3 regions of the Paenibacillus sp. PvR098 genome follow, and region 2 is predicted to be linked to each of the others. Evidence: riboswitches for the same ligand, from Rfam matches in the RefSeq annotation. Region 2 holds a riboswitch; each other region holds the start of a gene.
The links. Region 2 has a riboswitch for thiamine pyrophosphate ahead of JOE45_RS15755 (ABC transporter ATP-binding protein). Riboswitches for the same ligand answer to the same signal wherever they lie in the genome.
Positions count from the first base shown of each region.

Region 1: linked by a shared signal. The riboswitch ahead of thiC (phosphomethylpyrimidine synthase ThiC) and the one ahead of JOE45_RS15755 (ABC transporter ATP-binding protein) in region 2 are both predicted to bind thiamine pyrophosphate.
Region 3: linked by a shared signal. The riboswitch ahead of JOE45_RS22470 (ECF transporter S component) and the one ahead of JOE45_RS15755 (ABC transporter ATP-binding protein) in region 2 are both predicted to bind thiamine pyrophosphate.

Region 1 covers NZ_JAFIBU010000001.1:1,363,931-1,374,819, reverse strand. The annotation lists gene JOE45_RS23465 (YdeI/OmpD-associated family protein) at 86-286, shown strand; gene JOE45_RS23965 (YdeI/OmpD-associated family protein) at 551-673, shown strand; gene JOE45_RS06855 (GntR family transcriptional regulator) at 907-1,557, shown strand; gene JOE45_RS06850 (thiamine pyrophosphate-dependent enzyme) at 1,574-3,247, shown strand; gene thiC (phosphomethylpyrimidine synthase ThiC) at 3,342-5,123, opposite strand; TPP riboswitch at 5,216-5,326, opposite strand; gene JOE45_RS06840 (MFS transporter) at 5,589-6,800, shown strand; gene JOE45_RS06835 (YjcZ family sporulation protein) at 6,858-6,959, opposite strand; gene JOE45_RS06830 (FAD-dependent monooxygenase) at 7,309-8,472, shown strand; gene JOE45_RS06825 (DUF2164 domain-containing protein) at 8,526-8,780, shown strand; gene JOE45_RS06820 (aspartate kinase) at 8,999-10,255, shown strand; gene JOE45_RS06815 (DUF441 domain-containing protein) at 10,257-10,721, opposite strand.
Region 2 covers NZ_JAFIBU010000001.1:3,173,291-3,184,179, reverse strand. The annotation lists gene JOE45_RS15790 (MarR family winged helix-turn-helix transcriptional regulator) at 1-314, shown strand, start outside; gene JOE45_RS15785 (MFS transporter) at 311-1,513, shown strand; gene JOE45_RS15780 (DMT family transporter) at 1,540-2,436, shown strand; gene JOE45_RS15775 (sigma-54-dependent Fis family transcriptional regulator) at 2,483-4,354, shown strand; gene JOE45_RS15770 (2-keto-3-deoxygluconate permease) at 4,506-5,504, shown strand; gene JOE45_RS15765 (four-carbon acid sugar kinase family protein) at 5,546-6,829, shown strand; gene pdxA (4-hydroxythreonine-4-phosphate dehydrogenase PdxA) at 6,835-7,833, shown strand; TPP riboswitch at 7,914-8,023, shown strand; gene JOE45_RS15755 (ABC transporter ATP-binding protein) at 8,078-8,827, shown strand; gene JOE45_RS15750 (ABC transporter permease) at 8,824-9,585, shown strand; gene JOE45_RS15745 (ABC transporter substrate-binding protein) at 9,582-10,613, shown strand; gene JOE45_RS15740 (LuxE/PaaK family acyltransferase) at 10,682-10,889, shown strand, end outside.
Region 3 covers NZ_JAFIBU010000001.1:4,528,178-4,539,066, reverse strand. The annotation lists gene JOE45_RS22490 (SDR family oxidoreductase) at 87-887, shown strand; gene tenA (thiaminase II) at 978-1,640, opposite strand; gene JOE45_RS22480 (energy-coupling factor transporter transmembrane component T family protein) at 1,689-2,495, opposite strand; gene JOE45_RS22475 (ABC transporter ATP-binding protein) at 2,495-4,012, opposite strand; gene JOE45_RS22470 (ECF transporter S component) at 4,009-4,602, opposite strand; TPP riboswitch at 4,711-4,816, opposite strand; gene asd (archaetidylserine decarboxylase) at 5,112-5,903, shown strand; gene JOE45_RS22460 (MFS transporter) at 5,940-7,196, shown strand; gene JOE45_RS22455 (DUF2797 domain-containing protein) at 7,372-8,181, opposite strand; gene JOE45_RS22450 (Dabb family protein) at 8,402-8,695, opposite strand; gene JOE45_RS22445 (DNA-3-methyladenine glycosylase) at 8,802-9,392, opposite strand; gene JOE45_RS22440 (uracil-DNA glycosylase) at 9,439-10,014, opposite strand; gene JOE45_RS22435 (PRK06851 family protein) at 10,238-10,889, shown strand, end outside.

The DNA.
Region 1 (10,889 bases), 1.8 Mb from region 2:
CCAAGTCGGTGTCAGAAGAAACCTGTCGGAATTAAAAGTGCAAGCTAACAGAACTTGCAGATGTAATAAATCAAAGTGAAGAACCTTGGAACCGATCTTCTTCGCTGTACCTTCTGAATTTCGCAAATGGGAGGAAGAGCATCATGATCAAACTCAAGAATTATGGGTTGGATTTTATAAAAAAAATGCAAACATGCCCAGTATCAGTTGGCCAGAAGCGGTGAAAGATGCGATTTGTTATGGTTGGATTGATGGTATACGTAAAAGCATGGATGACATCAGCTAGAAGATTCGGTTCACACCACGTAACCCACGCAGTATTTGGAGCGCAGTAAACATCAAGTATGCCAATGATCTTATTCATCGAGGGTTGATGAGGCCGGCAGGTCTCAAAGCATTCGAGGAACGAAAGGAAGACAAATCAGCGATATATTCTTATGAGCAAAAGAATGGCATACAGCTCGATGATGTTTATGAGCAGCAATTTCGTGCGAACCCTCATGCATGGGAATTCTTTCAAGCCCAAGCAGCTTGGTACTAGAGGGCTGCTATTTGGTGGGTCATTAATGCGAAGAAAGAAGAGACCAGGCTTAAGCGTCTCAACACACTTATCGAAGACTCAAACCATGGGCGAACCCTACCCCAGCTGACCCGTCGGACCAAGTCAGAGTGATCTGCAAGCAGCGGATTAGCATAGAATTTGAACCTAAGGCTAAGCGCCGACATCGGGACCTGCTGAGTATTAATAGAATCGTTTGATAAAGGCCCACGTACAATCGTGGGTTTTTATGTTATTAAATACTCTATTGACACTGCATAATATTGGGATTATTATGAAAATAACTTAGATATATCAGTTGAATATTATGAATACATCTATAATTTGATCGTATAAAGGGTGATGTAATGAAACAAGGAAAAACCAATTTGGCTTACGAGATCATTAAGGAAAAAATATTAAGCGGTGAATTGAAAACGCTCTCTGATATCTCGGAGGATAGGCTGCAATCGGAGCTGAACATCAGCCGCACTCCGATTAGAGAAGCATTGCAAAAATTGGAGCAGGAGAAGCTTGTTTATATTTATCCCCGCAAAGGCATCATCGTTTCTGGCATTACCGTAGAATTACTCAATGAAGTGTATGAAATGCGGGAATTGATCGAACCCTTCGTAGCTAAGAATGTGTGCCACAAGCTTTCGGAGGAATGGCTGATAGCAATGAAACACAGCTTAACGGAACCGCCTGAAGGGATGACACCGGATGAACGAAAAGCCTATTATATTGATCTAGATAAACAGCTGCATCATCAAATCATCTATTCGTATCCTAATACCTTTATCCACAATATTATGGGCAATATCTATGACCATAATCATAGAATTTTTGTTCTCACCTCATCCGTTAATGAGAAGCATAACGTCTCGATCCCCGAGCATGTAGCCATTATTGAAGCTTTTCTGGAGAGAGATCCGGATAAGGTCGAATTGAGAATGAGAGAACATATTACTTCATCCAGAAGAAATGCCATTGAATACTTGATCAAGAAATATCAATAAAGAGGAGAGTAGAGACATGACACAGATGACCGCTGCAAAAGCAATCGTAGAAGTTCTATTGAGAGAGGGCGTTGAGAAGGCGTTTTGTGTGCCCGGAGAGAGCTATTTGAGCGTCTTAAACGCCTTGTATGAAACACCGCAGATAGAACTGATTTCCGGTCGCCATGAAGGAGGCGTTTCCTTCATGGCTGAAGGTTATGCAAAAGCCAGCGGTAAGGTAGGGGTTTGTTTCGCCACCCGAGGGCCGGGAGCAACCAATCTGTCCATCGGATTGCATACCGCTCATCAAGATTCCACACCTATGGTTGCTTTTATCGGACAGGTAGAAAGATCATTCCGGGGCCGGGAAGGCTTTCAAGAGATCGATATGGCGGAATATTTCAGTCATCTGGTCAAATGGACGGTGGAACTGAATGATGCGCATCGAGTCACAGAGATAGTCCACAGGGCTTTTCATCTCGCCAAATCCGGCAGACCGGGTCCTGTTCTTATTTCTTTGCCTCAGGATGTTTTGGATGAAGTAGCGGAAATGGAGTTCCAGGAAACGGAGATTTTATCCAACCCGCGTCCGGATCACCAAGCCGTGGTCAGAGCCAAAGAAATTTTGCAGCAAGCAAAGCGTCCGGTGATTATCGCCGGGGGCGGGGTAACAGGTACCAAGTCTGCCAGAGAACTGGTGGAATTAGCAGATAAACTGCAAGCACCTGTAGCTACGGCGTTTCGCCGATTCGATGCGTTTCCTAACCAACATCCATATTACATCGGACAATTGGGAGTAGGTGCTGCACCGTATTTGGTGGAGTGCGTAAGGGAAGCGGATGTTGTTCTTGCCTTGGGGACTCGGTTCTCGCAAATTACAACACAGAACTATACGCTGTTGGCTTCCAATACCAAGCTGATTCATGTCGATATTTCACCGGATGAATTGAACAAAGTATACCGCCCGGCACTTGGGATTGTAGCTGACTCGAGAAACTTTATGCTCGATTTGCTTGCCGAGTTGGGTGAATCAAGTCAAAGCGAATCGCGTGAAGCTTATATACAGGGACAACGCAAGAAATATGAACAATATTCCGAGGTTCGCGCTACTTCCGGTCAAGATTATGTGAATTTGGAAGCGGTCATGGGCGATCTGATGGCCCACCTTCCTTCTAACACCATATTTACATCGGATGCAGGTAATTTCTATGGATGGATGGCCAAGCATTACCGCTTCCAGGAAGAAGGGACTTTTGTGGGACCGACCTCCGGCGCGATGGGATACGCCCTGCCGGCAGCCATTGGTGCGAAGGTTGCCCAACCGGAGAAAACGGTAGTGGCGTATGCCGGAGACGGCGGGTTTATGATGACAATGCAAGAGCTGGAGACGGCTGTGCGTAATCGAATTCCTGTCTTGGCGATTGTCGCGAATAATAACATGTACGGAACGATCCGAATGCATCAAGAGAAGCATTTTCCTGAACGTGTCATTGCAACGGAATTATCAAATCCGAATTTCACAGAGATCATGGTCAGTATGGGCGGACATGGGGAGCTAGTAGAGAAGAACGAAGATTTTGTACCTGCACTGCAGCGGGCGTTGGCTTCACTTAAACCGGCGTTGATCGAGGTGCGAATCGACCCGCAGCAAGTATCCGTAGCCAAGACGATCGAAGAAATGAGAGCAGCGCAGACTGTAAAACAAAAATAAATCATCTTATGGAGGAAAGATCAACGTTTATTTCGTTGGTCTTTTCTTATGGAAAAAAGAAGGAGCCGTTAGGCAACAGCTCCTCATTGCTTTATTACTTATAAATGACACTGCCGGCTTCTTTGAATTCTTTGGATTTTTCATCCAAGCCTTTCTCAATGGCTTGCTGATCCTCGAGTCCTTGCTGTTTGGCATATTCGCGAATGTCCTGTGTAATTCTCATGCTGCAAAACTTAGGGCCGCACATCGAGCAGAAATGAGCTGTTTTGGCACCCTCTGCAGGCAGTGTCTCGTCATGATATTCCATCGCTCTTTCCGGGTCCAGAGATAAGTGGAACTGATCTCTCCAACGGAATTCAAAACGTGCTTTGGATAAGGCGTTGTCTCTTTCTTGAGCTCCGGGATGCCCTTTGGCTAAGTCTGCTGCATGAGCTGCGATTTTATACGCGATAACCCCGTCGCGAACATCATTCTTGTTTGGAAGACCCAGATGCTCTTTTGGCGTGACATAACAGAGCATCGCTGTTCCGAACCAACCAATCATGGCAGCGCCGATGGCTGAAGTAATATGGTCATACCCAGGGGCAATGTCTGTGGTAAGAGGTCCCAAGGTGTAGAACGGAGCCTCCTGACATACTTCAACCTGACGATCGACATTTTCTTTAATCAAATGCATGGGAACGTGCCCAGGTCCTTCAATCATGACCTGCACATCATGTTTCCATGCGATTTGCGTTAGTTCGCCAAGCGTATCCAATTCCGCAAACTGAGCTTCATCGTTGGCATCCGCTATGGACCCCGGACGCAAACCATCCCCAAGGGAAAACGCAACATCATAGGATTTCATGATTTCACAAATCTCTTCAAAATGGGTATAAAGGAAATTTTCCTGATGATGCGCCAGACACCATGCAGCCATGATGGAACCGCCACGAGAAACGATACCTGTGACCCGCTTCGCCGTGAGAGGAACATAGCGTAAAAGTACGCCAGCATGAATCGTAAAGTAATCTACGCCTTGTTCGGCTTGTTCTATGAGCGTATCGCGGTAAATCTCCCAGCTCAGCTCCTCCGCTTTTCCTCCGACTTTCTCCAAGGCTTGATAAAGGGGAACCGTCCCGATCGGTACAGGAGAATTGCGGATGATCCACTCACGGGTCGTATGAATATTTTTGCCGGTGGACAGGTCCATGATGTTATCTGCGCCCCAGCGTGTAGCCCATCTCATTTTTTCTACTTCTTCTTCGATTGATGAAGCGACAGCCGAGTTTCCGATATTGGCGTTGATTTTGACTAAAAATTTAGTGCCAATTATCATGGGTTCGCTTTCCGGATGATTGATGTTTGACGGAATAATCGCCCGACCGCGAGCGACTTCACTGCGTACAAATTCAGGAGAAACATTCTCGCGAATAGCGATATATTCCATCTCTGGAGTGATGATCCCTTTCTTGGCATAATGCATTTGTGTTACATTGGATCCGCTTTTAGCGCGTAACGGCTTACGATACAATCCTGGGAATATTTCTTCCTGACTTACGGAGTCTTCTTTTATGTAACCGTTGTCTTCGGGCTTGATCGCTCTTCCTGTATATTCTTCAACATCGTTGCGCTCCAATATCCAATTGCGGCGGTTCAACGGAAGGCCAGCACGAATATCGGTGTGGACATCGCTGTCCGTGTATGGACCGCTGCAATCATATACCCGTACTGGAGGGTTCTCTTGCTCGTTGTCGCCTTGGACTGTCGGGGTTAAACCAATTTCGCGCATAGGAACCTTGATATCCTCACGTGAACCCTGCACATACACTTTCTTGCTCCCCGGAAAAGCCGAAACATTAGGGGTTACTACATTTTCTTTGATTTCGCTTGCCATTTCAATTCCTCCTCAGAATGAATGTGATCAAGCGGAGAAAACCTTGATGCAAACAAAAAAGACCGCAACGTGAAAGAAGCGGTCTTTGTATACACAAAGGCTAAGACATTTCCTCCGCTGGCATTACCCAGATCAGGTATTACGGTCGATAGCATTCGGCTACCCTCTCAGCCTGGCTATACCAAGCTCCCGTGTTTATTCAACTGTCATACCAATAATAACCATAGAAAATTGAAAAATCAACCTATTTTTTAGAAAGTGTGATGACGGTGTCCGCCATGTGCTCGTCGGCGATCCCATGAAGTTGAAGATCTACGGCGACAAAGTGGATGGCTATGGAGGAACTTACTTTAAAGTGCATAATTAATAAATAAATTATTTCTTTAGAACTTTATGGAAATCAGATATGATGAATAATGAACGTGTGCATAACAAATGAAATTGACGAACTAGGAGAGAACAAGGATGAATGCGAGACCCGAAACAGAAACACGAAATTATAGAATACCGCTGTTTTGTATGGTCACCTTGTTGTTCTGGTTTTCGATGTATACTTGCGTGCCGATATTGACCGCCTATGTTGAATATTTAGGCGCTTCTTATAAAATGGCGGGACTGATCGTCGGCATGTACGGATTGAGTCAGATGCTGCTGCGGATACCGGTAGGCGTAGTATCGGACCGTTATCATAAGCGAAAATTGTTTATTGTATTCGGGTTGTTTTTTTCGGTATTATCCGGAGTCGGGATTCTAGTAACACAGCAGCTGACATGGATTCTCTTGCTTAGGGCTGCAGCAGGAGCGGCAGCGGCGACTTGGGTAGACTTTACGGTCTTGTTTGCCAGCTACTATCGTAAGGAGGAAACAACGCAAGCGATCGGAACGATCTCTTTTTACAATTCACTTGGTCAAATGTTCGGAATTCTGTGCGGCGGGTGGTTCGCCGATATGTATGGTTGGGAATCGTCTTTTCTGATCGGTGCAGCTGTAGGGGTTTTGGGACTCACGGGTGCGTTTTTTCTGGTGGAAACCCCTAGGAAGAATACGCAGGAAATGACCTTCAAAGGCGTGCTTGAGGTGGGGAGCGATAAGATGCTGCTGACCGTCTCTTTTCTGGCCATCCTCTTTCAAGTGCTGACCTTCGCTACCGTGTTCGGGTTTACCCCCGTGTATGCTCAATCTCTCGGCGCAACCAGGCTGGATATGGGTTTGCTTACGTTTTTTTCTACGTTTCCTATGGCGATCGCGTCATTGGTAGGGGGTCGATATGCAGCCCGTAAATTAGGTGAAAAGAATATCATTGTCACCGGTTTTGTATTAACCGGAGTGTTTACTATTCTTATTCCATTCTCCCATTCCTTGTGGATGCTGATGATCACGCAATGTCTCGCAGGGTTTGGCCGAGGCTTTACTTCACCGGTGTTGATGGCGCTGAGCATCAAGCATATGGACGTTGGGAAAAGAGCAACGGCCATGGGTTTTTACCAGGCTATTTATGGTTTGGGCATGTTTGCAGGTCCCTTATTTATGGGAATCGCCGGCGATTGGCTGACGTTAAAGCAAGGCTTTATCATTATAGGCGCCTTGGGATGTGTCGCGGCATGGCTGTCCCATACGATGCTAAAGCAGCGGGGGATGCCATTACGGGAATCCCGTTCGGCGGATCATACGTTCTAATAACGGCAACCATACGCCCGAGCGGTTGGCCCGAGCGAAGGTTGCGAAAAAACTACATTAGATAACCAAAGCAGTGGAAACAATAACCAGAAGAATGAAGAGCACAAGGATCACGCCGGTAGAAGTAAAGCCATGACCAAATCCTCTGACGAAGCTCATAGATGACAACCTCCTTCCGTGTTAGCTTCTGCATTTTATGAACAGCAGGGGTGTTGGGATTGGGCATTCTCCAAAATATGTGTTTGTTCCGGGTAAACCTGTCGTTTCCAATGGCATGGATTTTCAATATGATGCGGTGTGGGAATCGCCGATGACCCAAAGGATCCCACCCGCAGAAGGAATAGACGGCTGCGTATATGCGTCGTCTATTGGCCGTTGGTGCGTTCAACGCTGTAGGGGGACGATGGTATTCGCAGCCTTTTTATCTGTTCCATAATTAGGTATATTTAGATACAAAACTCAACATTGATGGAGAGCAGTCAGGACAAAAGGTGGGAGGAGGCAGGGCATGTTTAACGGTAGCAAGGCGATCATTATTGGTGGGGGCATCGGAGGGCTGGCCGCGGCCATAGCTTTGCAGGACTCCGGCTGGAGCGTCTCCGTATTCGAGAAGACAGCGGAGCTGCAGGTGATCGGAGCGGGTATTGTGCTGGCGGCCAATGCGATGAAGGTGCTGGAGAAGCTTGGAGTGGCTGATCAGGTGCGTGAACAGGGTTGTCCGGTAGGAAAAGGAGAAATCCGTACGTGGAACGGTAAGCTACTAGTGGATTTGCCGGTTCGGGAGCAAGCGCAGCGGTTCGGTTCTGCCAGCTACCTCATTCACCGTGCTGCGCTCCAGTCTATTTTGTACGATCAGCTGAAACCGGGAACTGTTCATTGGGGTAAGCAATGGGCTGAGTGGCGGCAGCATGAGGAGAGGGTTGTGGCGGTTTTTGCCGATGCATATGAGGAGGCAGGGGATATTCTGATCGGCGCAGACGGAATTCATTCCTCCGTCAGGCAACGGTTGTTTGGGCCGACTCCTCTTCGCTATGCCGGGTTTACGGCGCTTCGAGGTATAGCCGTCTTCGATAACGAACGCTATACGCGTGAAGACGGCGGGGGCTTCGAAGCGTGGGGACCCGGTAAACGGTTCGGGTTCTCCCAACTGGGCGGAGACAGGGTTTTCTGGTTCGCCGCCGTCAATGCTCCTCAAGGCTCGCTGCTGCCACCAGGGAAGCGGAAGCAGGCTGCACTTCGTCATTTTCGAGGATGGTACGAGCCGATTGAGGCGGTGATTGAGGCTACGGAGGAGTCTGCTATTCTATCGCATGATATTTTCGATCGTGTACCGCTTCGCCGATGGAGTCAAGGCCCTGTTACTTTACTGGGAGATGCGGCACATCCCATGCTCCCGAACCTGGGTCAAGGCGGAGCCCAGGCTCTGGAGGATGCGCTGATGCTCGCGCGTTGCGTCAGCGAACGCCCGTCTCAGCTCCCCGAAGCGTTACTCTTGTATGAGCAAAGAAGGATTCAAAGAACCAGTCTTATTGTAAGCAGGTCGCGAAGGATGGGTCGGCTGATGCAGCTGGAGCATACGCTTGCCGTCACGGCTCGCAACGCTGTTCTGCGGACCATTCCGCCCCGTGTGCAGATGAACCGGATGGCGTGGCTGATCGGGCACGAGGTATAATGGGCTTGTGGGCTCTGAGCACGCTCCAATCCGGATGAAAGGAGTAAATAAGGATGCTTCGATTAAAGATTCCCAAAGAGCAAAAAGAGCAGATGGTATGGCGCATTCAGCAATATTTTGAGGAAGAAAGAGCCGAATCGATTGGGAATTTGGAGGCTGAGCAGCTGATTGAGTTTATGATCGGCCTGATGGGTCCTCAGGTATACAATGAAGCGATAGGGGATGCAAGACGAATGATATTGGAGAAAATGTCGGCTCTGGAGGATGAGCTGTACTCCCTGGAGAAGCCGATGGGTAGAAGCAAGTAGCGGGGAGTCTGATGAACCTTTGGGAGTACCTTCACAGGCTGCGTGCTGTTTTACATGTTTGTATTAAATCCGGCTCTCAGTAAATGGAAGCTGCGTAAAAAACGACAATAAACGCTGATTCATCTGAAGCTTCCCCATTTTTCTATTTCAAGAGACATCGAGCTTATGGTATAATATTTTATTAGTTATGCAAAAGTTTGTGTAGGGAGTGAGCAGTTTTGTCTCTGATAGTTATGAAATTCGGCGGAAGCTCCGTAGGTAATGCGGAGCGGATGAAACGTGTGGCCGCCCGCGTAGTGGAGAGACAGCGCGAGGGCCATCGGTGTGTGGTTGTCGTATCGGCGATGGGTGATACCACGGATGATCTGATTGACCTATCCAAGCAAATTTGCACAGGAACCCCTCCTGCGCGAGAGATGGATATGCTGCTGACGACTGGAGAGCAAGTCTCCGTTGCTCTGTTGTCTATGGCGATACATAGTCTGGAAGGCTCGGCTGTTTCCTTCACGGGATGGCAGGCGGGTATGTACACCGAAGCGCTTCACGGCAAAGCTCGGATTACCGATATTCAGCCGCAGCGTGTGCTTAACGCGCTTGATGAAGGCAAGGTTGTCATCGTTGCAGGCTTCCAGGGGATGAGCGAAGCTGGGGAGATTACGACGCTTGGACGCGGTGGATCGGATACGACTGCGGTTGCACTGGCGGCAGCGATTCAAGCGGATGTGTGCGAAATTTTCACTGACGTAGACGGCGTTTATTCGACGGATCCGCGTATCGTGAAGTGCGCGCGGAAGCTGAACGAAATCTCTTATGATGAAATGCTGGAGCTTGCCAATCTCGGCGCGGCAGTTCTTCATCCGAGAGCGGTAGAGTACGCGAAGAATTATAATGTAAGGCTGGTCGTGAGATCCAGCTTTAACCATAACGAAGGTACGAATGTGAAGGAGGAAGCAGCGATGGAACAAGGCATCGTGGTACGAGGCATTGCATACGATAAAAATGTGGCGAGAATCAGCATTTTGGGTGTAGAAGAGAAACCGGGGCAGCTGGCCCAAGTGTTCACGGCTTTGGCGAAAGAACAGATCGACGTGGACATCATTGTGCAAAGCGGTGTTCTGAGCGGACTCGCCGATTTCTCCTTCACTGTATCGTCCTCCGACGTGGACAAAGCGCTGCAGGTTATCGAAGGCATCCGCACTTTGGTCGGTTTCCGCGAAGTAACTTCTGAAACAAATCTGGTGAAGGTATCCATCGTCGGAGCAGGCATGGTCAGCACACCAGGGGTTGCCGCCAAAATGTTCGAGGTGATCTCGGAGCTTGGAATCAGCATTTTACTGGTCAGCACGTCCGAAATCAAGACATCCTGCGTCATCGAAAACGGCCGTTTGAACGAAGTGGTGCAAGCCCTTCACACCGCATATGGCCTCGATACGGATCAAACCGTATTTGTAGGCGGACCGTCGGATAGAAGATAAACTATCGGATTTTATCGAAAACGAACGTAAATACTTTAAGCAAAAAGGCGGTAATGCCTGCGGCCATTAATGGACCGACCGGTATGCCCTTCAGAAAAATAATACCGAAGATCGAACCAATCACAAGACCCACAATCATTTGTGGGTCTATTTTTAATAGCTCCAGTCCCTTGCCGTTCATGTATGTGGCGATCGCCCCGCCCAGTAAGGCCAGAATTCCGGGCCATGTGGTAAACATGGAAGTCACATCTTTGATGGAAATTTTCTCGCTGGCAAAAGGCACCAAGACCCCCATCGTCAAAAAGAGCAGTCCGAGCTCTAGCCCCCTGCGTTCGATAGTGGGCAGATACCGATCCAGGCTGATCAGCTTGACGATTAAGAGCACGCAGGCGGCTGTCGTGATAATATGGGAGCGGCCGATCAGCCCGATAATAATCAGCGCAACGAGCAATATATCTCCGTTCATGGCTAAGCCCCTTGTCCATTTGGTTTCTCTCTATATGTATGAAGGGACAAGCGAATTAGAACGTATTGTCCCTAGTTTCTCAGACTATAAGTAAAAGTGTAATACGGTATTTCATGTGGTGGTCCGCCATACGCGGAACGGCGGCTTCCCGCCGCCGTTATAAGCCAC
Region 2 (10,889 bases):
ATGGAATTAGTCAAAAGGATTTAGCCCAAAGAGCGGAAAAAGACCAGACTAACATCACAAGAATATTAGACCAGCTGGAGCGCAAAGGTCTCGTCGAAAGAAGGCCGAACGCCGTCGATCGGAGATCCTTTTTAACGTTCATTACAGACAAAGGAAAATCGGTAAACGAGGTGCTGCTGCCTGTCGAAAAAGAGGTCATAAACTCGGCCTTACAGGGTTTGTCGAAGGAAGAAATTGACCTTCTTAGAGTCATGCTGAACCGGATTACCAGAAATGCCAACCGAATCATTAATGAGGTGGAGGAACAACTTTGAACAGGGAACAAGGCTTATGGAATCGCGATTTTGTTGCTGTATGTTTCAGCAGCTTTTTTTTATTTATGACGTTTTATATTTTGGCCGTCACGCTTCCGATCTTTGTTACGGATTCATTAATGGGAGGACAAGAGCAAATCGGGCTGGTCATGACCGTGTTTGTAATTGCGGCCGTTATTTTTCGGCCTCTGGCGGGCAAATGGATTGACGAGTTTAATAAACGGAAAATCATTATTTTATCGCTGGCGCTGTTTATGGGCTGCACCGCCGTCTATGCGCTTGTCGATCATTTCTATGCTTTGCTTGTCTTACGGTTTCTGCACGGCATCGGGTTCGGAATGGCCGCGACGGCGACAGGAGCGATTGCCATTGGATTGGTTCCAGATCATCGCAAAGGGGAAGGGATCGGCTATTTTAGCCTGTTTATGAGTCTTGCCATGGTGATCGGGCCTTTTTTGGGGCTGACCGTGATGGAGCATTTTAATGATGCTGTTTTATTCGGGTTCTGTGTCGTGCTTGCTTTATTATCATTTATTTGCGGGATCATGGTAAGGATCCCCGAACAGGAAGAGCGGAAGAAAACGGAACGTGCCACGGGCTGGAGGAAGTTTATCGAACCGGAGGCGCTGCCTATTTCGTTAGCTGGAAGTATTCTGGCTTTTTCCTACGGAGCGATCACCACTTTTATATCCGTGTATGCGATTGACATGGGGATGGGGTCCTATGCAAGTTATTTTTTTATGATTTTTGCTGCAATGATTGTCGTATCCAGACCCTTTACGGGAAAAATATTTGACCGGTTAGGACCTCATGTTCTGGTTTACCCGGGCATCGTACTGTTTTCGCTAGGCATGATCGGATTAAGCCTGGCTCAAACGCCGCTTGTGTTTTTGATGACAGGGGGGATCATCGGGCTCGGGTTTGGCGCGCTTCTCCCAAGTTTCCAAACGATAGCGGTTCAATCGGCCCCGAATCATCGAAGAGGAGTGGCAACGGGCACCTATTTTGTCCTGTTTGATACCGGCTACGGCCTGGGCGCTTATCTTCTAGGCATTGTGGCAGCCAGCACCAGTTATCATACGATGTATTTCATCGCTGGTCTGGTTGTTGCTTGTACGGCAGTCATTTATTATGGCTTGCATCATCGGAAAGTCAACCTCATGAAGTCGGGAAGTACGGTAAATAAAAAGGCAATTTGAATGGAATACATCTAGAGGAGCTAGTCATGAACGTGATGATTGTGATCTTATGTTTAATTTGGGGATTTAATTGGGTTGTGATGAAGCAGGCGAATACCGTTTTCCCCCCGGTGTTGTTCGCAGGTTACAGGTTCGGATTGGGTGCGGCGGTGCTGCTGATCTTTTATGTGTATAAACGAGTTCCGCTACCGGATAAAAAGGACTGGAAGTGGATCATCGCGTGCGGTCTCCTGCACACCACCTATTTCAATATTGCCATACAGCTGGCTTTAAATGACATGAGCGCCGGATTAACTTCCGTTCTGACGTACAGCATGCCGCTGTGGCTTACCGTCATGGCCCATTATTGGATCCCGGGGGAGCGGTTAACCCTCGCCAAAACGGCCGGGGTGATATTGGGAATAGCCGGGTTGTTTTTAACTCTCGATGTACATTTGGGAGGGGGATACAGCGTCTTTTTTCTGGCACTATCATCGGGTGTTACATGGGCGGTATCCACAGTCATTATGAAAAGGAAATTAGTTCATTGCGATAATATGCAGTTTACGACATGGCAGATGGCTGTGGGGGCCGCAGGTCTCTTCCTGTATTCATTTCTCTTTGAGCATACGGAAAGTGACTGGGGGATCATGCCTGTCCTGTATATTGTATTTGCGGGAGTTGTCGCATCGGCGTTTGCTTTTATTCTGTGGTATCGTATCCTATCGACATTAGAAGCAAGCAAAGCATCCGTCTCGCTGCTGATGGTTCCGGTGGTCGGAGTACTATCGGGGGTTCTTGTTCTGAACGAGAGTCTTAAGCCTGCAACCTTGGGCGGTATCGTCTGTATTCTTGCCGGGGTGTGGCTTGTTAACTCGAGAAAAGGGGAGCGTCGCAGGAAAAATAGAGGGATGAATTATCATACGGATAGTGATACACTTTAAACAGTTTAAGCACTTTAGGTGACCCGAACAGAGGGAGGGGCTTAAAGTGCTTTGTTGTTTGAGCAAGCAGCTGATTAACAGCAATCAAGAAGAGTCGGAGGGTCTACTTGCTATGAAGATCAAGATTTTATTGCTAGCCCCATATAGAGGATTGAAGGAACTAGCTTTAAGCCTTGCTTCGGAACAAAATGATTTTGATATCACGGTAAGGGAAGGCGATCTTGAAGAAGCGTTGGCCATCTATAGGCATTTGGAAAACGAAGGGTACCAAATGGTTATAAGCCGCGGAGGAACGGCTAATCTTCTCCGGGATCATGTGCCACAGCCAGTGATTGAAATCCCTTTATCAGGCTTCGATATTCTTCGGACATTAACCTTAATCAAAGACTATAAGGGAAAGCTGGAGATGGTGGCTTTTCCGAATATTTGCGATGGAGTCATTGCGGTTTCCCACCTGATGGGGATCGATATTCCTTATACCGTGATTCATGAAGAGTCACAAGTCGAGGGGATTATTCTGGAAGCGAAAGAAAAGGGCGTCCAGGTGGTTGTGGGAGATACCGTGACCATAAGAATGGCCAAGAAGCACGGCTTACAGGGGGTCTTGATTACTTCAGGCAGAGAGTCTGTTATTGAAGCCTTCCATCACGCGAAGCAGGTATATCAGGTGCTCTCACGCAGCGATAAGAAAATTCAGGCTTATGAAGTGCTGCTCAATGAACTGAAGGAAGGCATTGCGATTGTGGACGAGCAGGGGAGGATCAGATTTTCCAATCCTAGCTTTCATCGGTTTGTGCAGCTTTTCGGAGAGCAGGCAAACCCATCTTTAATTGAATTGTTTCCCGATTGGATCGCCATAGTGCAAACCGTGAATGAAAATAAAAAGGCGATATCCTATGTGAATGCTGGCGGTCAGCAGCTGCAGTGGACCATGGGGATTTTTGAAGAGGACAAGCATCAGCGGCTGTATTATATAAAAATGAAATCGCTGCGGGCCGCAGGGGATGAGCTGGAGATTCAATATGAGGAGCCGCCTATCATTTCGTTTACTCAAATCTTAGGATCAGCCAAGGCAGGCAAGAAAGCCGTCGAGAAAGCGAAGCAAGCGGCCGCCGAGCGCCTCATTACCCTGTATGGGGAAGAAGGAACAGGGAAAAAATATATTGCGGGTGCCATTCACGGGTCGCTTGGACCGGGGAACGGATTGTTTATCGAAGTGGATATCAAGGCAGGCACTCCCGGCGCTCTTTCCGGATTAAAAGACGCACTATCAGGGGGCGAAGCCGGATCGGTCTATCTGAAAGGGCTGGATAAATTTGACCATTCCAGTCAGTCCGTCATCAGCCGGCTGCTGGAGCGGGAGACCTATAAGTTTATCCTATCCTTCAGGGAATCCTCGAAGGCCATGCTCGATCAAGGAATCCTATGCGAAGAGCTGTATCGCCTCATCTCGGCCCATGAAATTTATATTCCGCCCTTACGTGAAAGGCTGGAGGATCTGGATGAGTATATCCGCTATTTTATCGGGAAATATAATGAAAAGTATGGAAAGCAAATTGTCGGGATCCGGGAAGAGGTACTGGAGAAGCTGTCTGAATATGCTTGGCAAGGCAACCTGGAAGAGCTTGAACATATGGTTGATGCCTTCGTAAGGTTGTCGGAAGGACAATATATCGAAGAGCCCGTGTTGTCCCTGCTGTCCATGCCAATGCATTCGGACAAGGTCAAAAATACAGCACGAGGCGATGTCATGGAAATCGATATCGGCCAAACGCTTGAGGAGATTGAGTACGAGATTATCGGGAGAGTTCTTACCGAGGAGAACATGAATCAATCCAGAGCGGCCAAGCGGCTGGGCATTACGCGAGCTACATTGTGGAGAAAGCTGAAAGCAACCAAAACTAACCAAGGTGTTTAAAAAATAAACACCTTGGTTAGTTTTTTTGTTTTTATGGTCTAATAATGATTTTTATGTTGATTTTTTTAACACTTTGATTTATGATTGAGATGAAAATGAAAGCGGTTTTAATATACTTGTATAATATTTAAACATTCCAGGAGGTTTCATCATGAAAATCAAAGCAACCTTAGAACGCATCCCGGGGGGGATGATGGTCGTACCCTTGCTGCTGGCTGCAACTATAAATACGTTTGCGCCTGATTTATTAAGGATCGGAAATTTCACACAGGCGTTGTTCGTTAACGGCGCTTCGACGTTGATTGCTCTGTTCCTTCTTTGTGCAGGAGCCCAAATCAATCTTAGAAATGTTGGAGTTTCCTTAGGCAAAGGCGCAACCTTATTGACCATCAAATGGTTAATCGGAGCCTTATTCGGTTTAGCGGCTTTTTTGCTGGCCGGACCTAACGGATTATTCCTTGGATTGGCGCCTATCGCCATTATTGCGGCAATGACCAACAGTAACGGCGGCCTCTACATGGCGGTTGTCGGTCAATACGGGAAAGAAGACGATAAAGCGGCGTATTCCTTGCTGGCGCTGAATGACGGCCCGTTTTTGACGATGGTGGCTTTATCGATTTTTGGAGCGATGGGATTTGTTGAAGGTATGTTTTCGTTTGTATCCTTCGTTTCTGTGTTACTTCCGATTGTGGTAGGGATGGTGCTTGGGAATCTGGATCCCGAAATGAGGACATTTTTTGCGAAGGGCAGCAATATGTTAATTCCGTTCTTTGCGTTCGCATTGGGTATGGGAATTGACTTCAACGCCATTATCAATGGCGGGATCAGCGGGGTTATGCTGGGTGTGGCCACGGTCCTATTTACAGGCTTGGGCGGTTACCTCGTATTTAAAGCGATCGGCTGGAACCCTATTGTCGGAGCGGCCGAAGGTTCTACGGCAGGCAACGCCGTAGCAACGCCTGCAGCCATCGCCGCCGCCAACGCCGCATTCGCTCCGATGGCCGAATTGGCCACAGTGCAAGTCGCCGCAAGTGTGGTAACGACAGCCATTCTGATGCCGATTTTTATTGCGTTCCTCGTGAAACGTTTGGAAAAGAAGGGACAACTTGAAAAGTATGGAATTCAAAGAGGAGAGGCGGCTCAGCAGTAAGCTGCAGCTGCCCGGAACTTACTCCAAGAGAGGTGAAGGCGTTGAAATTAGCGATGATTGCTGATGATTTGACCGGGGCTAATGACAGCGGAGTGCAGCTGGCTCGTTACGGATTGAATACGTCAGTGCTGTTCGAGCCAGATGTAACGGCAATCCATCAGGAAGCGGTTGTTATCGATACGGACAGCCGCTGGTTACCCCGGAGTCAAGCGTACGATAAGGTAAAAGAAGTATCGCAGGTACTCAAATCCGGCAGCTTTGATGTGATTTATAAAAAAGTCGATTCTACCCTGAGGGGAAATCTTGGAGCGGAGATCGACGCTTTATACGAAGTATTCCGCCCGGACTTTGTCGTGATTGCACCTGCTTATCCAAAGAATGGCAGAAAAACGATCGATGGCTATCACTATCTTCACGAGAAACCTTTGAGTGAAACGGAAATCGCAAAAGATCCGAAAACGCCTGTTCGCGATTCCTTTATTCCGAGCATTATTCAAAGTCAGTCGGAGCAGCCGATCGCCTTGGTTACTTATGAGGAGCTGCGTTCTGGATTGGAAGCTGTTCAGGCGAAGCTTATCCAGTGTCAGGAAGATGGAATCCGATATGTCGTATTTGATGCCGAAGAGGAAGAGGATTTAAGGCGTATTGTTCAAACGATGGCCCGCATCGGCCGCTCCGTTTGTTGGGTAGGCTCGGCAGGACTTGCCAACTATTTGCCGGAAATCTACGGGCTGCAAACGAAGGAGATCGAGCTTGACATTCAGCGAGATCAAAAGCCTGTGCTGCTCGTGGTCGGCAGCGTAAGCCCAACCACCCGAAAGCAGCTGGACATTGTCGTTCAACAGCCTCATATTAAAGGAATAGAGCTCCGGTCTTCCTTGCTTGTAGCCGATAATGCATCACGCAAGGCAGAGATGCAAAGGGTGTATGAGGAAGCGAAGAGGGCACTGGATGATCGGCATGATATTGCTCTCTTTTCCTCAGGAAGACCTGAAGATATTGAAGAGGCACAGCGGCTGGGGAAAAAGAACGGGATGGACGAAAGCGCTGTGAGCAATTCGATATCCGGGGCGCTGGGAACAGTGACTTCATGGCTCATCGAAGCCTGTGAAATCAAGGGCATGGTGTTAACCGGAGGCGATACGGCGAAGCAGGTCTGCATGCAGCTGGGCGTGACCGGATTTCATCTCATTGCCGAAGTGGAAATCGGCATCCCGCTTGGCCGCACCATTGGAGCTAAGCCCATGTATGCCATCACCAAAGCGGGGGCATTCGGTACGGACTTATCGCTGCTCAATTCCATACAAAAGCTCAAGGGGGAATGAACCATATGAAACCAGTCATAGGTATAACGATGGGCGATGCTTCAGGCATTGGTCCGGAAATTATCGTGAAAGCTCTGCAATCCGCTCAGGTGTACGATCAATGCAAGCCGGTTGTCATAGGCGATTACAAAATTCTGGAGCGGGCCAGAAAAGTGGTGCAGGCGGACGTGAACATTCGTAAAATTAGTCAGCTTAGCGAGGCTGTATTCCAGCACGGCATCATCGATTGTGTTGATTTGGATATTTTGCCGGAAGACTTACCGTTTGGGCAAGTGTCGAGTGAAGCGGGGAACGCGGCCTTCCAATTTATTAAAAAGGCAGTGGAGCTCGCCAAGGCGAAGGAAATTCATGCGATTTGTACGGCTCCCTTGAATAAAGAAGCCCTTCATAAAGGAGGACATCTGTATCCGGGTCATACCGAAATCCTGGCCGAATTAACTGATACTGAGGATTATTCTATGCTGTTATCCTCACCGAATCTCAAGGTCATCCATCTCACCACTCACGTGGGATTGATTAAAGCGATCGAAATGATTAATCCGGAAAGAACGTATACGGTCGTTAAGCTGGCTCATGAGACGCTGACCCGTGCGGGGAAATCCCAGCCGAAAATTGCGGTATGCGGGATTAATCCCCATGCCGGTGAGAATGGATTGTTCGGGAACGGGGAAGAAGAAGAGAAGTTGATTCCGGCCATCGAGAAGGCTAAAGCAGAGGGCATGGATGTCACAGGACCGTACCCGGCCGATACGTTGTTTTTCCGTGCGGTTCGCGGCGATTTTGACATCGTTGTGGCCTGCTATCACGACCAAGGTCACGGACCTATTAAGGTATTGGGATTGGAAGAAGGGGTTAACATTACGGTCGGGTTAAAAGGCGGAATCATTCGCACCTCGGTAGACCACGGAACCGCTTTTGATATTGCAGGTAAAAATGTTGCCGATGAACGAAGCATGTTAGCGGCCATTCGGGATGCCATTGAATTAGCTCCTAAGGATATGTAATAAAGAGCCTGTGTTCCGAATATAGGAACACAGGCTCTTTCTTGACCATCCGATAATATATAGCGTATCATGGATGTAATTGTATACAGCATGGGGGTCTGAGGAATCGGACTGAGAGTACGGCTGGTTCGCCGTTAACCATTTGAACCTGTTGGGTCATGCCAGCGTAGGGAGAGGTGAGGGAACGCACTTTGCTATGGGCAAGGTGTGTTTTTTGTTAGCTGAGGGCAGGGGGAGGATTAAGGTGACCTACCTGGAATTTCAAGGAGTAAGTCACAACTATAATGGGGAGCAACAAGTCATCCATAGCCTGCATTTGCAGGTACAGGAGGGTGAATTTGTTACCCTGGTCGGGAGAAGCGGGTGCGGCAAGACGACCCTGTTAAAAATGGCAGCAGGATTGCTGACGCCTGACGAAGGAAAGGTCCGGATCGCGGACAAGCCGGTAACGAAGCCGCAAACCCAAGTTGGTGTTGTATTTCAAGCGCCTACTTTGTTGGAATGGCAAACCGTAAGGGAGAATGTCCTGCTGCCGGTGTCTTTGGTGCGTAAGCCGACACGGGCGGACCGGGAAGCGGCAGATGCCTATTTGGAACGCATGGGTTTGGCTCTGCATGCGGATAAATATCCCGCCGAGCTGTCCGGCGGACAGCAAAGCCGCGTGGGCATTGCCCGAGCATTGATACGAGAGCCGTCCTTGCTGCTGATGGATGAGCCTTTCGCCGCGTTGGATGCGTTGACAAGGGAGTCTTTGCAGGAGGATCTCCTCCAGCTGTGCAGGAGCAAGAAGATCACGGTCCTCTTTATTACCCATGATATTACGGAGGCCGTGTATTTATCGGATCGTGTCATTGTTCTTCATGGAGGAGGAATTGCGGGGGAATACTCCGTACCTCTACCTGATTCGCGCCATTATGAGATGCGCTATGACAGCGAATTTAACCGAGTCTGTCTAGCGGTAAGACAGGCGATGGAAGGAGGGGAGCGGAAGTGATTCGGAATTCTATCCTTCCGGTCGGGCTTTTTGTACTGATGATCGCCGTATGGGAGGGCTTTGTCCGCTCCAGCGGGGTCTCAGAGCTGGTACTGCCTGCCCCCTCTGTCATAGCGGATACCCTGTGGACGGGTTTGGTCACTGGATATTTTACGAAACATATCGGCCAAACGCTGCTCGAGATTGTACTCGGCTTGCTGCTGGGCGGCTTGTTCGGGGTTCTTTGCGGAATCGGGATGGGAGAGTGGGCGTGGTTAAGGCGGCTTTTATCCCCTTATATCGTGGCCAGTCAAGCGGTCCCTAAGCTGGCGCTGGCTCCGTTATTTATGATCTGGTTCGGATTCGGAACCACCCCCAAAGTCGTCATCACGGCGTTAATCTCCTTCTTTCCTCTGCTGGAAAGCACTGTAACCGCTATCCACTACGTAGACCCGTTGAAGCGGGACTTGTTCCGGGTGCTGGGGGCCTCCCGGTGGCAGACGTTGATCCGGTTGAAGCTGCCGGCGGGATTGCCTGGTATTCTTTCAGGGCTTCGCGTCGCTGTGGTGTTGGCTGTAGTGGGGGCGGTGGTCGGTGAGTTTATCGGGGGCAACCAAGGCCTCGGCGCTTTGATCATCGCCTCCCAGGGCATGATGGATACGCCCTTGATGTTTTCTGTGCTGCTGCTGCTCACTGTTCTGGGCATGGCCTTGTATCAAGTGGTTATTATCGTAGAGCGGATCAAATTAAAACCATATAAAAGGGAGAAAGACAAATGAAAAAATATTCTATCGCAGCCATCATGATATTGGCGGGGAGTCTGCTGTTATCGGCATGTGGCACCTCATCCTCGAATGAAACCCATTCAGCTCCACCGGCAGCCGAGGCGCCATCGCAGCCGCAAAAGGTCGTAATGGCCAGCTGGAGCAAGCCGATCACCGAACAAACGAATCTTTATCATGCGGAGGAGCAAGGCTGGTTTAAGGAAAAAGGTATTGATTTTACGTTTGTTCCGGGTGCCGGGGGCGGAGATGCGATTAAGAACATTTTGTCCAAGCAGGCCGACATTGCGTTTACAGACCCGGGTTCCTTATACTTTGCTTTAGATAAAGGCGAGAAGCTGCATGTCATTTATAATATTTATCCTCAAAACGTATTTAATATCGTGTCTCTGAAGGATAAAAACATCCAGGATCCTAAAGATCTCAAGGGGAAAAAGATCGGGGTATACAGTCTATCCAGCGGCACCCGGCATAACCTGCTGGTTGTTCTGAATCAGGCTGGACTAACGGAAAAGGACGTCACCATCGTGGAAACCGGCGTATCCAATTTCGCTCCTCTGATCCAAGGACAGGTAGATGCAACGGCGGCCACAGATACGGGCTTGTCCGATGCGAAGCTGAAGGGACTCGGAGACGTGAATGTCATCAACGTGAGGGATTCTTTGAATGTACCGAGCGATGTGTTCGTTGTAACCGAGGAGACCTTCCAGCAGAAGAAAGAAATGCTGAAGAACTTCCTGGAGGCTTATAAGAAAAGCGCAGAGTGGATGATTCAGAATCCCGACGCGGCAGCGGAAGTTGCTTTGACAAAAGCAATCGACGGGAAAGATAAGCAGCGCAATGTGGAGATTATTAAACTTCGCAATGAATCGACGGTATCCGCAGATACGGACAAAAACGGACTCGGTTGGCTGGATGCGTCTGTGCTGCAGGAAGGCGCCGATGTATATAAGAAGCTCGGTTTGATCGAAAACAATTTGAAGCTAAATGACATTGTGACCAATGACCTGGTGCCGAAGAAGTAATGCCCTAAGTGTGAGCCGGAATCAAGCTTTCAATAATGGGAATTGTGATATAGGGAGGGGGAACGCATTTGAAGGCGGAATCGAGAGAAATCGTACAACATATTTTGGGGTATATCGAGCGCTTCTCGGCAGGCGATGTAACGGAGGCGGAAACGGAGGCTTCGTTTCAAGAGGCAGCCATGAAGCTGTTTCGCTATCAATTCCAGCATAACGCAGCGTACAAGAAATATGGCCAGGCCCGGCGTAAATCCCCATTAACGGTAAGGGATTGGCGAG
Region 3 (10,889 bases), 1.4 Mb from region 2:
GTCGATTATCCGCTGTATCCGAAAAGATAATATACCTTACCTGCAAACGGAAGCAAAAAGCCGCAAACGATGAAGGAGGAAATGGGATGAATTTGGGACTTTCCGGGAAAGCGGCCATTATCACCGGAGCAAGCGCCGGGATCGGATTTGCCTGTTCTAAAGCGCTGTTTGAAGAAGGAGCTTCAATCGTAATGGTGGCGAGGAACCCTGAGCGCATGCAGCAAGCAACTGCCGCAATCCTCCAGGGTTATCCTGAGGAGGAGGCTTCACGCATTGTCACGGTGAACGGAGATATGCGCGACTCGGAGACGGTGAAGCAAACCGTCTCCGCAACGATGGCTCACTTTGGCCGTATCGATATTCTGATCAATAATGCCGGGTCGGCAAGAGCCGGGTCGTTTTTTGAAATGCCCGAGGAGGCGTTTTTGGAAGCGTGGAACCTGAAGCTGCTGGGCTACATCCGCATGGTGAAGGAAGCAGCCCCCCACATGATCCGTCAAGGTGACGGGCGCATCGTCAACATCGTCGGCGGTGCAGGACGAACACCTGGCCCAACGTTTCTCGCCGGCAGTACCGCCAATGCGGCTCTCCTTAACTTTACTAGAGGGATTTCCAAGGAATTGGCCAGATCCAATGTCAGAATTAACGCCATTTCGCCCGGAACAACGGCTACAGAACGGGCACTAAAACTGGCGGAGCAGAATGCGAATGCTAAGGGGATTACGGTCGAGGCTCAGCAAGCAGAGCTGAACGCCGCTATTCCGCTAGGCCATATCGTAGATCCGGCAGAAATCGCGGCGATGGCGCTGCTGCTTGTTTCCGACCGCGTCCCTTCAATCACGGGCACGGAAATCGTCATCGACGGGGGACAGCAGCCGGGTGTTTAAACTAAAGCCGTTACCGAGTTTGATAGGAGAAATTGATAGGCGCTTCAACCGGTAAAAAACCGCAGCGAGCACCGCTACGGTTTCAACGTACTATATCGGCCAAGTTTCTTGGCGATAGGCCATATCCCAGAACATATATTCGTATCGACTGCTGATGACAAAATGGTTCTGCATCCTCTCCCGGTCCTGCGGTGTCACCTGCTCCGCGATCTCGTCGATCCGGACAATCTGCTCCTCCACCAGCTCGCGGAACCATTCACCGCCGTACGCGGCGATCCACTCCTGATAAATCGGCTCCTCCGGTGTACAGCCTGCAAGCCTCTCACCGATCTCGTAGTAGAGCCAATAGCACGGAAGAATGGCGGCGATAATGTCGCCCATCTGTCCAGTGTACGCCGCCCGAAGCATATGCGACGTATACGCGTATGCTGTCGGCGCCGGCTCGAATGCCTTCTGTTCCTCTTCGGTGATGCCCAGAAGCTTTGAAAACTTCTCGTGCAGTGAGAGCTCAGCTCCATAAGTGCCTTGTGCATGCACGGCCATGCGGTTGACCGTGAACAAATCGTTCGCCTTGGCTGCCCCCAATGCCTGTACCCGTGCGAACTGGGACAAATAATAGGCGTCGTTCAGCACATAATGACGAAAGCAGGCCAGCGGCAGCGTGCCGTTGCCGATTCCACGAACGAACGGATGCTCGAAGCTGGCGTTCCAGCTTGCATCCGCCGCGCGACGAAGGTGTTCGGAAAATTTCATGGGTAATCCTCTCCGTTTCTTCATTGAAAATTAGTGAACTGCCTTTAACTATGTTGACCTTACATCCCCTACGCTGAAATATGGATGCTGCCATCCCAACCAAACAGCGGCAATCCATAAGAGCAGCATGATCCCGACCAGAAGCCCATCATTCACAGACCAACCGATCAGGTAATAATACGTTCTTTCCTTGACCGATGAGAACCGCTTCGCCTCCATAGCCACCGCAATCCGCTGGGCACGGCGGATGCTTTGGGCCAGCAGCGGGATAGCATACCGCTTCAGCGAATCTACCCAGCCGCGGATCCCTTTCGCTCTCTTGACGCCGCGGACTTTAAACGCCATCTGCAGCGTTCGGTATTCAGCTGCCACCATCGGTAAAAGACGCATAGCGGCCATAAAGCTGTATGCGTACTTGGCCGGCAGCCGCACCTGCTGCATAAGCGAATAGAACAACCGAACAGGACTAGTCGTTAGTCCGAACAACAGGCCGATTAGAGCCATATTGACCGATTTGAGTCCAATGTGCATGCCGCGGTAGAAGCTTTCCTCCGTGACGTGTATGAGCCCCGAGCGCAGCCAGGTCGTCTCTCCTTTGCCGAAAAACACCATAGACGTAGCAGACGACACAAACATCAACCCGAAGGGCAGCATCAGAAGCAGCAGTCTGCGCGTCGGATGGCCGGTGGCGGCAAAGAACAGCAGAATAAGCATCCAAGTCACATTCATCAGAACATTCAAGTTATGTGTCAGCAGCACAAGCATAAACATGCCTATCGAAACGATCAGCTTAAAGGTAGGGTTGACGCGGTGCAGCCACGTTTCCCTATAAGACCAAAGGAAAGGCACAGCCATCAGCTCCTTAATTCTGCGAAAGGCAGCGGTCGATCCGCCATGAATCGGCTCGTATACTCTCCTGGACTGAGCGCTGCGGCAAGACGCCCCTGCCGTATCTCCCATACCCTTGTAGCATACCTGCTTACAATTTCCGTATCGTGTGTGACCATAACGATGGCGACCCCTTCCTGCCGCCACATTTCCAGCTTCTCCAGCAGCGCGAACGTATTCGCGGCGTCTTGGCCGAACGTAGGCTCGTCTAACAGCACAAGCCGCTGTGCTTTGACCGTGGCCGCCGCCACGCTGAGCCGGCGTTTCTGACCTAGCGACAGCTGATAAGGATGCAGGTCGCGGTGCTTGCTGAGGCCGAACCACTGCAGAAGTTCATCCGCTTTCATTCTAATCGTGTCCTCGGAATCCCCGTCACGCCTGAAATTAAACGCCAATTCATCGTAAACCGTGTTCGTCACAAACTGCATCTCCGGATTTTGAAACACATAAGCCGCCATGTCCGCCACATCGTCGAAGCTGCGAACGGGCTTCCCCGCCAGCACGTACTCACCCTTTGTCGGGATTAATTGCATGAGGGATTGGAGCAGCGTACTTTTGCCCGCACCGTTCTCCCCTACAATCGCAACCCAGTCCCCGGCATACAGCTTCGCGGAGGCGACATCGATTTTCTTGTCCTTCCCATGATAACCCGTTAGCTCATGCAATTGGACCAGCGGCTCCCTCTCCTCGGGAACTTCGTTTGGATAACGATCACGCTTGGGCCTTCTATCCGCAAAGTCGTCCCACACGCCCGGATACCAAATCCCGTATTCCATCAGCTGTGGCTTAAAGTTCCGGAACACCTGCTCCGGCTCCCCATCGGCGACAATACGCGCATCAGAGTCAAAGAGGATCACCCGGTCCACGTAATCTACAATTTCATCTATTTTATGCTCCACGATAATGACCGTTTTGTCATGAGTGATTTGTTTAACAGTTTCCCATACCTCGGTCGTCCCTTCGGGGTCAAGCAATGATGTCGGTTCGTCGAGGAACCAGACGTCCGGCCTTAGCGCAAGCAGCGAGGCGATAGCAAGCCGCTGCTTCATCCCTCCGGAAAGCGAAGCGATCGGCACATGCGGGTCGTGCAAATCCAGGCCGACCTGCTCCAAACACTGCCTGATCCTCTCGGGCATACGATCACGGGGCACCCGGATATTCTCAAGCACAAACGCTATTTCTTCATCTACATAAGGCATGCAGAACTGGACATCAGGATCTTGAAACAAATACCCCCACGAGTGAGGAATGCCGATGTCTTCGTACTTAAGCGGCACCTCCAACGCATCCGGGATCAGCCCGCTCCAAACCTGAAGAAGCGTAGATTTGCCGCAGCCGCTGGGACCCAGCAGAAGTACCTTTTGCCCTGCTGGCACACCGGCGCTTAAGCCGTCGAACAATAGTGACGAACTGCCGGGAAACTTCAGCCGGAGCTGCGAAACCCAGGTGATGAAGCGATCACGGTTTTGCACCGACCCGGTCAATGCACGCTCTTCCTGTCCAGATCTTCATAATCGCCGGCGCTCGCCGGACGCACGAGCTGTGTGACCCCGGTTTTTTCCAATGCCTTCACAAGAAGATAGGCGAGCGGACCGCAAATGAGAAAACTCCCAATAAACCTCATGACAATGTACAGCACCAAGTTCCACGTTTGCAATTCGAGAAGATAGCCTTTGAAAAAATCAAGGGCCAGCGCACCCGTACCCGCAGCAATCCCAGCCAGACCAGCTACGGCAGCGGAGAAGCGTTTGTATAGGAATGCGGCAAAGATCAACTCGGCGCCAATCCCCTGAAGGACTCCGTATGTAAGCACCTCTACACCGTACGGAGAACCGACGATCAGCTCGCCGGAGGCTGCGGCTACTTCCGCCAGGAAGGCCACCCCTGGCTTACGGATGATCAAGAACGCGACGGTCGCAGCCATAAACCACATACCGTACATGAATTGATCCAGCTGGATTCCCGGAAGCTTTGCCAAATTGTACACGTCGGTCCACACCCGATAAATAATACTGAATACAACGGCGATAACGACTGTGACCAGAATATCTGTCAACTTCAAACGTTTGGACATCTTTTCCTCTCTCCTCTTCCATCTTTTTCAGAACCCCGGGAGAATGACGCCAAAAAGGCCGCCTCCCGATGAAGGAAGCGGCCTTGTAAGCACCATAGAAATATATGTGCCAACGATCTTCCACTTCCCTACGCTGGTATAAACCAGATCAGGTTCAGAGGGTCTAGGATCTATTGATCCAATCTCAGCCTGTGCGGCTCCCCTAGTGACATCATCATATTATCACGATTGAAATATTTGTCAATGGAGGATCTTGAAAAAATTCCATAGCTACATCCAAGACCTGCAGCCCGATTTTAGTGAACCTGGCCGCTTGCCTTACCTGTGGGGAATTCAAAAATACGCCTGTAAGGCTTAATCCGTCCTAATATATGAAATGAAAGGCTCCTTCGGGAGCTTTTCTTGCTTTTTAAGGTTCGTTTTAGGATTGCTTTGTGCTCCGTTCTGTGTCAAGATAGGCGTTAGATTCGCGTACTTACATTAAGAGAAAACAGGTGAACCTTTCCATTATGAAGATTTCGCTATTCCGGCTGCTGACCGAGCTTTCCTCACGCAAGACCGTGTCGAGACTGACAGGAACCTTTGCCAAATCCAGAGCTAGCCGAGCGCTGATTCCACGCTTTATTCGTACTTACGGCATTCGCGTACAAGATGCGGAGAAAGCGATACATGAGTATGCTTCTTTGAACGATTTTTTTACCCGCAGATTAAAAGCAGGATTGCGTCCTATCGACGAGACGCCAGATACGGTAGTCAGCCCCGTCGATGCCCTGATTACCGGGATGGGAAGCATTCAAGAGGGGCTTATTGTCAATGTAAAGGGACAGGATTACACAATTGATGAGCTGCTGAACCAAAGTCCCCGCATGATCAATTACAAACATGGATTTTATTATGTTCTTTACTTGAGTCCCACCGACTATCACCGGATTCATTCTCCCGTGACAGGTAAGATTCTGGAGAAGGAGCATGTCGCAGGCAAGGTGTATCCGGTAAACGACTTCGGACTCAAGCATATGCGTCGGGTCCTTAGCCGTAATGAGCGTTTGATTACTTATATACAGCATGATACCGGGGAAGTCGCCGTGGTGAAGGTCGGGGCTTTGAATGTGAGCAGCATTCAATACGTTACCCCGCTTCCGAATGAGCTAAGCCGCGGCGACGAGCTTGCTTACTTCGAATTCGGATCTACCGTCGTGCTCCTGACCGAATCGGGCACCTTCGCCCCCCGTGAAGATGTAAAAGTCGGCAGCAGAGTTACCATGGGAGAAGCGCTTGGAATAACCAAACATCGGGATTAGGCCGCTGGATCCTAACCAAGAAAGGAGCGTTCTTTCATGCAGGCGCAAACCGGAGCAGCGGCCTCCGGACCGGTTTTTCAAAGGTCACCGGAGGCCAATGGGAAACCAACCGTATTCCGCATACTGCTTGCCATCAGTTTGGTGCATTTATTTAATGATTCCATTCAATCGATCATTCCTGCGATCCTGCCGATTCTGAAGGATTCCATGAATTTGACCTATATGCAATCGGGTATTATCGTGTTCGCTTTAAACATGACCGCTTCGATTATGCAGCCGGTCATCGGCCTATATTCGGACCGCCGTCCCTCCCCTTACATGCTGCCGATGGGAATGGGCCTTACCTTTATCGGTGTGCTCGGGCTGGCTTTTGCGCCGAATTATTGGCTGGTTCTGCTATCCGTGCTATTCATCGGACTCGGCTCCGCCGTCTTCCATCCGGAAGGCTCGCGGGTAGCCTACATGGCCGGAGGCTCAAGACGCGGACTCGCGCAGTCGATCTTTCAGGTAGGCGGCAACTCAGGGCAATCGCTGGCTCCTCTTATGACGGCCTTCCTCTTCGTCCCGCTCGGTCAATTCGGGGCGATCTGGTTTACGGCAGTTGCCGGGCTGGCCATTCTCGTCCAGCTCTTTATCTCCCGCTGGTACAGCGGATATATAGCTGTGCATCCGCCTGCGGCAAAGAAGAACGGCGTACGGGTCATGAGTCCTTTGCGCAAAAAGCAAATCACTTTCGCTATCTTAACGTTGATTTTTCTCGTGTTCGCCCGGTCCTGGTACCATGCTGGCGTGACGATCTATTATCCGTTTTATCTCATGGAACAGTTCGGAATTACTTTGGAAAAGGCTCAAATCTACATCTTCCTGTTCGCCGCGGCGGGCGCACTAGGCACCTTCATGGGTGGTCCGCTGTCCGATAAATTCGGACGACGCAACCTGATCTTCTTCTCCATGGTCGGCTCCGCGCCCCTGGCCTTGCTTTTGCCTTATGCCAATCCGTTCTGGGCGTATGTCATTTTGCTTGTTAACGGTTTCATCATCCTCTCCAGCTTTTCCGTTTCAGTAGTGTACGCACAAGAGCTGATCCCAGGCAAGATCGGAACCGTGTCCGGACTGATTACCGGTCTCGCCTTCGGTCTAGGCGCGCTGGGAGCGGTGGCGCTCGGCGGTCTGATCGATGCGCTGCATCTCCCGGTGGTCATGCAGATGGTGAGTATCCTTCCACTGATCGGCCTTCTGACCTTCTTCCTTCCGCATGACCGTACCCTAAAGGAATGGGCTCAGGAAGCTTAAGTAAGAAGCGGTTTTGAAATCACATCCATATGAAAAGCACGATACGTCCCGTTTGAGGTGTATCGTGCATTTCTTCTTTCTATCATGAGATTAGTCAGTCCGTATCGGTGACCGCCAGCACGGCCAGCGTCCGTCCGGACGAAGAGCCGCGGCGCTGAAGTCCCAAGCCACATCGTTATTGCGCCACCTGCGAGGCTTCAAGTGAAATGGATACCTTGTATCCGCTATATTTCCTTACGTTGATTACTGCTTGCTCAAACATCAGGTAGTTGCCCTTTATTCCAATCAGACGGTCCGTGATCATCGGAGACTTTTCCAGATCGTACGTCTTGATTTTCTGCAGCGACTCCATCTGTGGGTAAAGGAATTCGAACACCGTCGTTTCGTCGAGCAGATACGGTTTAAAGGCTTCCGGAACATGAGCAAGAATCTCAATTCTGCTTTGAAGCAATTCAATCTCGCTGACTTCACCCTTCAGCATTTTGCGCCAGTCCGTTTTGTCCATCACATGTTTGCTAAGTTCAAATTCCAGTTCTCCTGCAAGCTTTCTTGTCGGGAGCTCAGCAATGGGAATGGCCTGAATAGCCCCTTGGTCTGTCCAACGCTTCATTTGGTTTCCCTTGCGGGTAAGACCGACTTTAAGGCCGCTGCTTACCGCAAGATATACATAATGCGGAACCATACAGTGCGTTTGAGCGAAAGCTTCATCCCGGCACGTTCCTTGATCAAAGTGGCATTCATGGGGTTTAACGATACACAAATCATTTTCTGCAAGCGCAACGAAACAGGGATAACAGTAGCCGGAATTGTATGTTTTTTTAATTTTTCTATTGCAATGAATACATCGAATTTCATGTAAAAACTGGATTTGAAGGTGCTCTCCAACCCAATCATTAAGTGGGACTTCAGTTTCATCAAGCCGCAATATATATTGAACCGGGGCTTCGTGCCGGTGAGTAAAACCTCTCAAGATACCGCTATGCATAGGTATAATCACTCCTATATTATGTAGTATTGAAAATCTATCAATCTATTATAATTATACGTTCCCCAGAGGAAAAAGGATACTCAGGGGACCTACTGGAGAGTCGATGGAATGATAGACCCTCCAGATCACTCCCATATGTCGGACAAAAAATAAGCTTTGTCCGAGCCAAGGCTGCAGGACAAAGCTTATTTTACTATCGATCTATGAGAAGCAAGCTTTAGATTTCAATATCAACCACAATACTATCCACTCGTCCTACTTCTCTGATCAAAGCCGCAACCGCTTGATGTTCAGGATTCGGTCCATAAGCCTCCAGAGCCGCTTTGTTTTCAAACCGAACGCTCAATACCAATTGATAGCCTTGATTTTTCTCTGAAAAGTTGATACCGGCTTGAAGATCCACGATTCCCGTAAGATGATTTTTGAGAGCTTTGAATCGTTCAACTACATCCTGCAACTGCTCCTGCGTTGTCGATTCGCCAAATTTAACTAGTACGATATGATCGATCATGTTAAGTCCTCTTTTCTATTTTAAATATATTCCACTATATCATGTAAGCTCGTTCAAAACCACTGCGAGAGTTGACACTTCGTTAATAGAGAATAGCGCTTATTACTTACCTAGATACAAACGGGTTTCCATTCTCCCAAAATCGCCAGGGATAGTCTTTGGCCTCGCCGCTATTCTCAATGCCGATCCTAGGACCGGTCACTATGGATTTAATTTCTCCTCTTCCCTCTGCAATAAAAAGAGGCGGTTCAAATAAAGGTGTTCCATAATCCTCTTGGTTTATTCCCAGAGCTTTCGTCAGCTTGCCCGGACCATTGGTGAGTTCTATTTTCTTTTTTTCTTTTCCGCGGCGCTCATACATCATTTCTATGCCCGTATAAGGCTCGACAGCTCTAATTAACACGGCCTCTGGATGGCCCTCCTTCCCACTGACCACATTCACCAGACAATGGGTGTGCATCACATAGGTATATGCATAACCAGGAGGACCAAACATCACCTCCGTTCTTGGCGTCCTTCGATGGTTAAAGCTGTGCGCTGCACGATCCTCCGGCCCCCTATAAGCTTCGGTTTCCACAATCCAGCCCGAAGCCGTGCCTGATTCAGTTTCCTTTACTAGCAGCAGCCCAAGCAGCGAACGAGCCAAATCCAATGTGGGTTGTTGGAAAAATATTGCGTCTACAGGTTGAAACGACACTAGACTCACCTCTCTTTGGTCCCTAATCCAAACCTTTTATAACCTTTCATATCATGTCTTTGATCTTTTCGGCAACAAACTTTATATCTTCTACGAAATACTTCATAAGTACAGGTCTTCGGCGCACAGCCAAAGGATGATAGGAAACCGCTATCGGCATCTCTTGAAACGTATGCCACTTTCCTCTATAGCTTTTCACGTCGGCTTCCTGGTCTGGAAATAAGGTTTGCACCACCACATTGCCTAGAGCAAACAGTACATCCGGCCTCTTCTCCTTCAATTGTAGCTGCAAATGAGAAAAGCACGCTTCTCTAGCAAGCGGCTTATTATAAGCACGTATTGGACGACATTTCAATAGATAGCTCACATAAACCGAATCGATGTCTAGTCCAGCCTCTCTCATCCCGTACTGTAACGTTTCCCGAGTTCCGCATACAAAAGGCTGACCCTCCCGATCTTCGCGTGAACCGGGGTTGTCCAATAGGATGAAAACCGGTGCATTGGGGTTTCCCTCTCCCCATATCACACGATGCCGCTGCTTGGAAAGCTCACATTGTTGGCAGGCTATGGCGAACGGGGGGACTGGTTCCTCCGGTAGAATGAACGGTTTGAAGTCTAACATGGGGAAGTCTCCTTAACCTCTATAAGAATAAATTAACCACTTAACCGCCTATCCGTATGAAGCTAACGATTATGTTGCCCATTAGATGATCTCGACTATTCTACAGTTGCTTCCAAGGCTGAAGCCCATTTCGTCATCGACTGTATTCGGCTGCACCTTTTTGACAGGGCTGTAATACGATGAACTATGCACCATGACATTAGCCTAGAAAGGTGTGACGGTGATGACTGGTATCGTCAAAAACTTTTACGCGAGCGGCAATACGGCTCGCGGCTTTGCCAACCTGTTCGACTCGTCTTTACAAGGATTGGAGCGTCTTTTTATTTTACAAGGGGGATCGGCGACAGCAAAGTCGGGTTTGATTCGGACCATCGGAAACCAAATGGTAGAGAACGGCTATGACATCTGGTTTATTCATTGCGCCTCGGACAATGACTCGCTGGACGGATTGATCATCCCTGCTTTAAGGGTGGGAATCGTTGATGGGACGGCCCCTCGTGTAATAGAGCCCCGGGAGCCGGGGACGGTTGTGCGATACGTGACCTTGGGCGAGACCGGGGATACGGCTCAGCTCGCTGCCCGACAACCGGAGATCGAAAACTTGAATGAGAGCATTCAACAAGCCCATGAACGCGCTTATGCCGGGTTCGCGGAAGCGCTTCGCATTCATGACGAATGGGAAACGATTTATATCGCAAACATGAACTTTCAGGCAGCCGATGAACTGACAGTGGAGTATATACAGCTCCTCTACGGTAATCGGAAACTCGAACGTCAGAGCCGCGTAGACCACCGTTTTTTGGGAGCGGCCACCCCGAAAGGCGCGGTCGATTTTGTTCCGAATTTGACTGAAGGCCTGAAAAGATACCTCATTA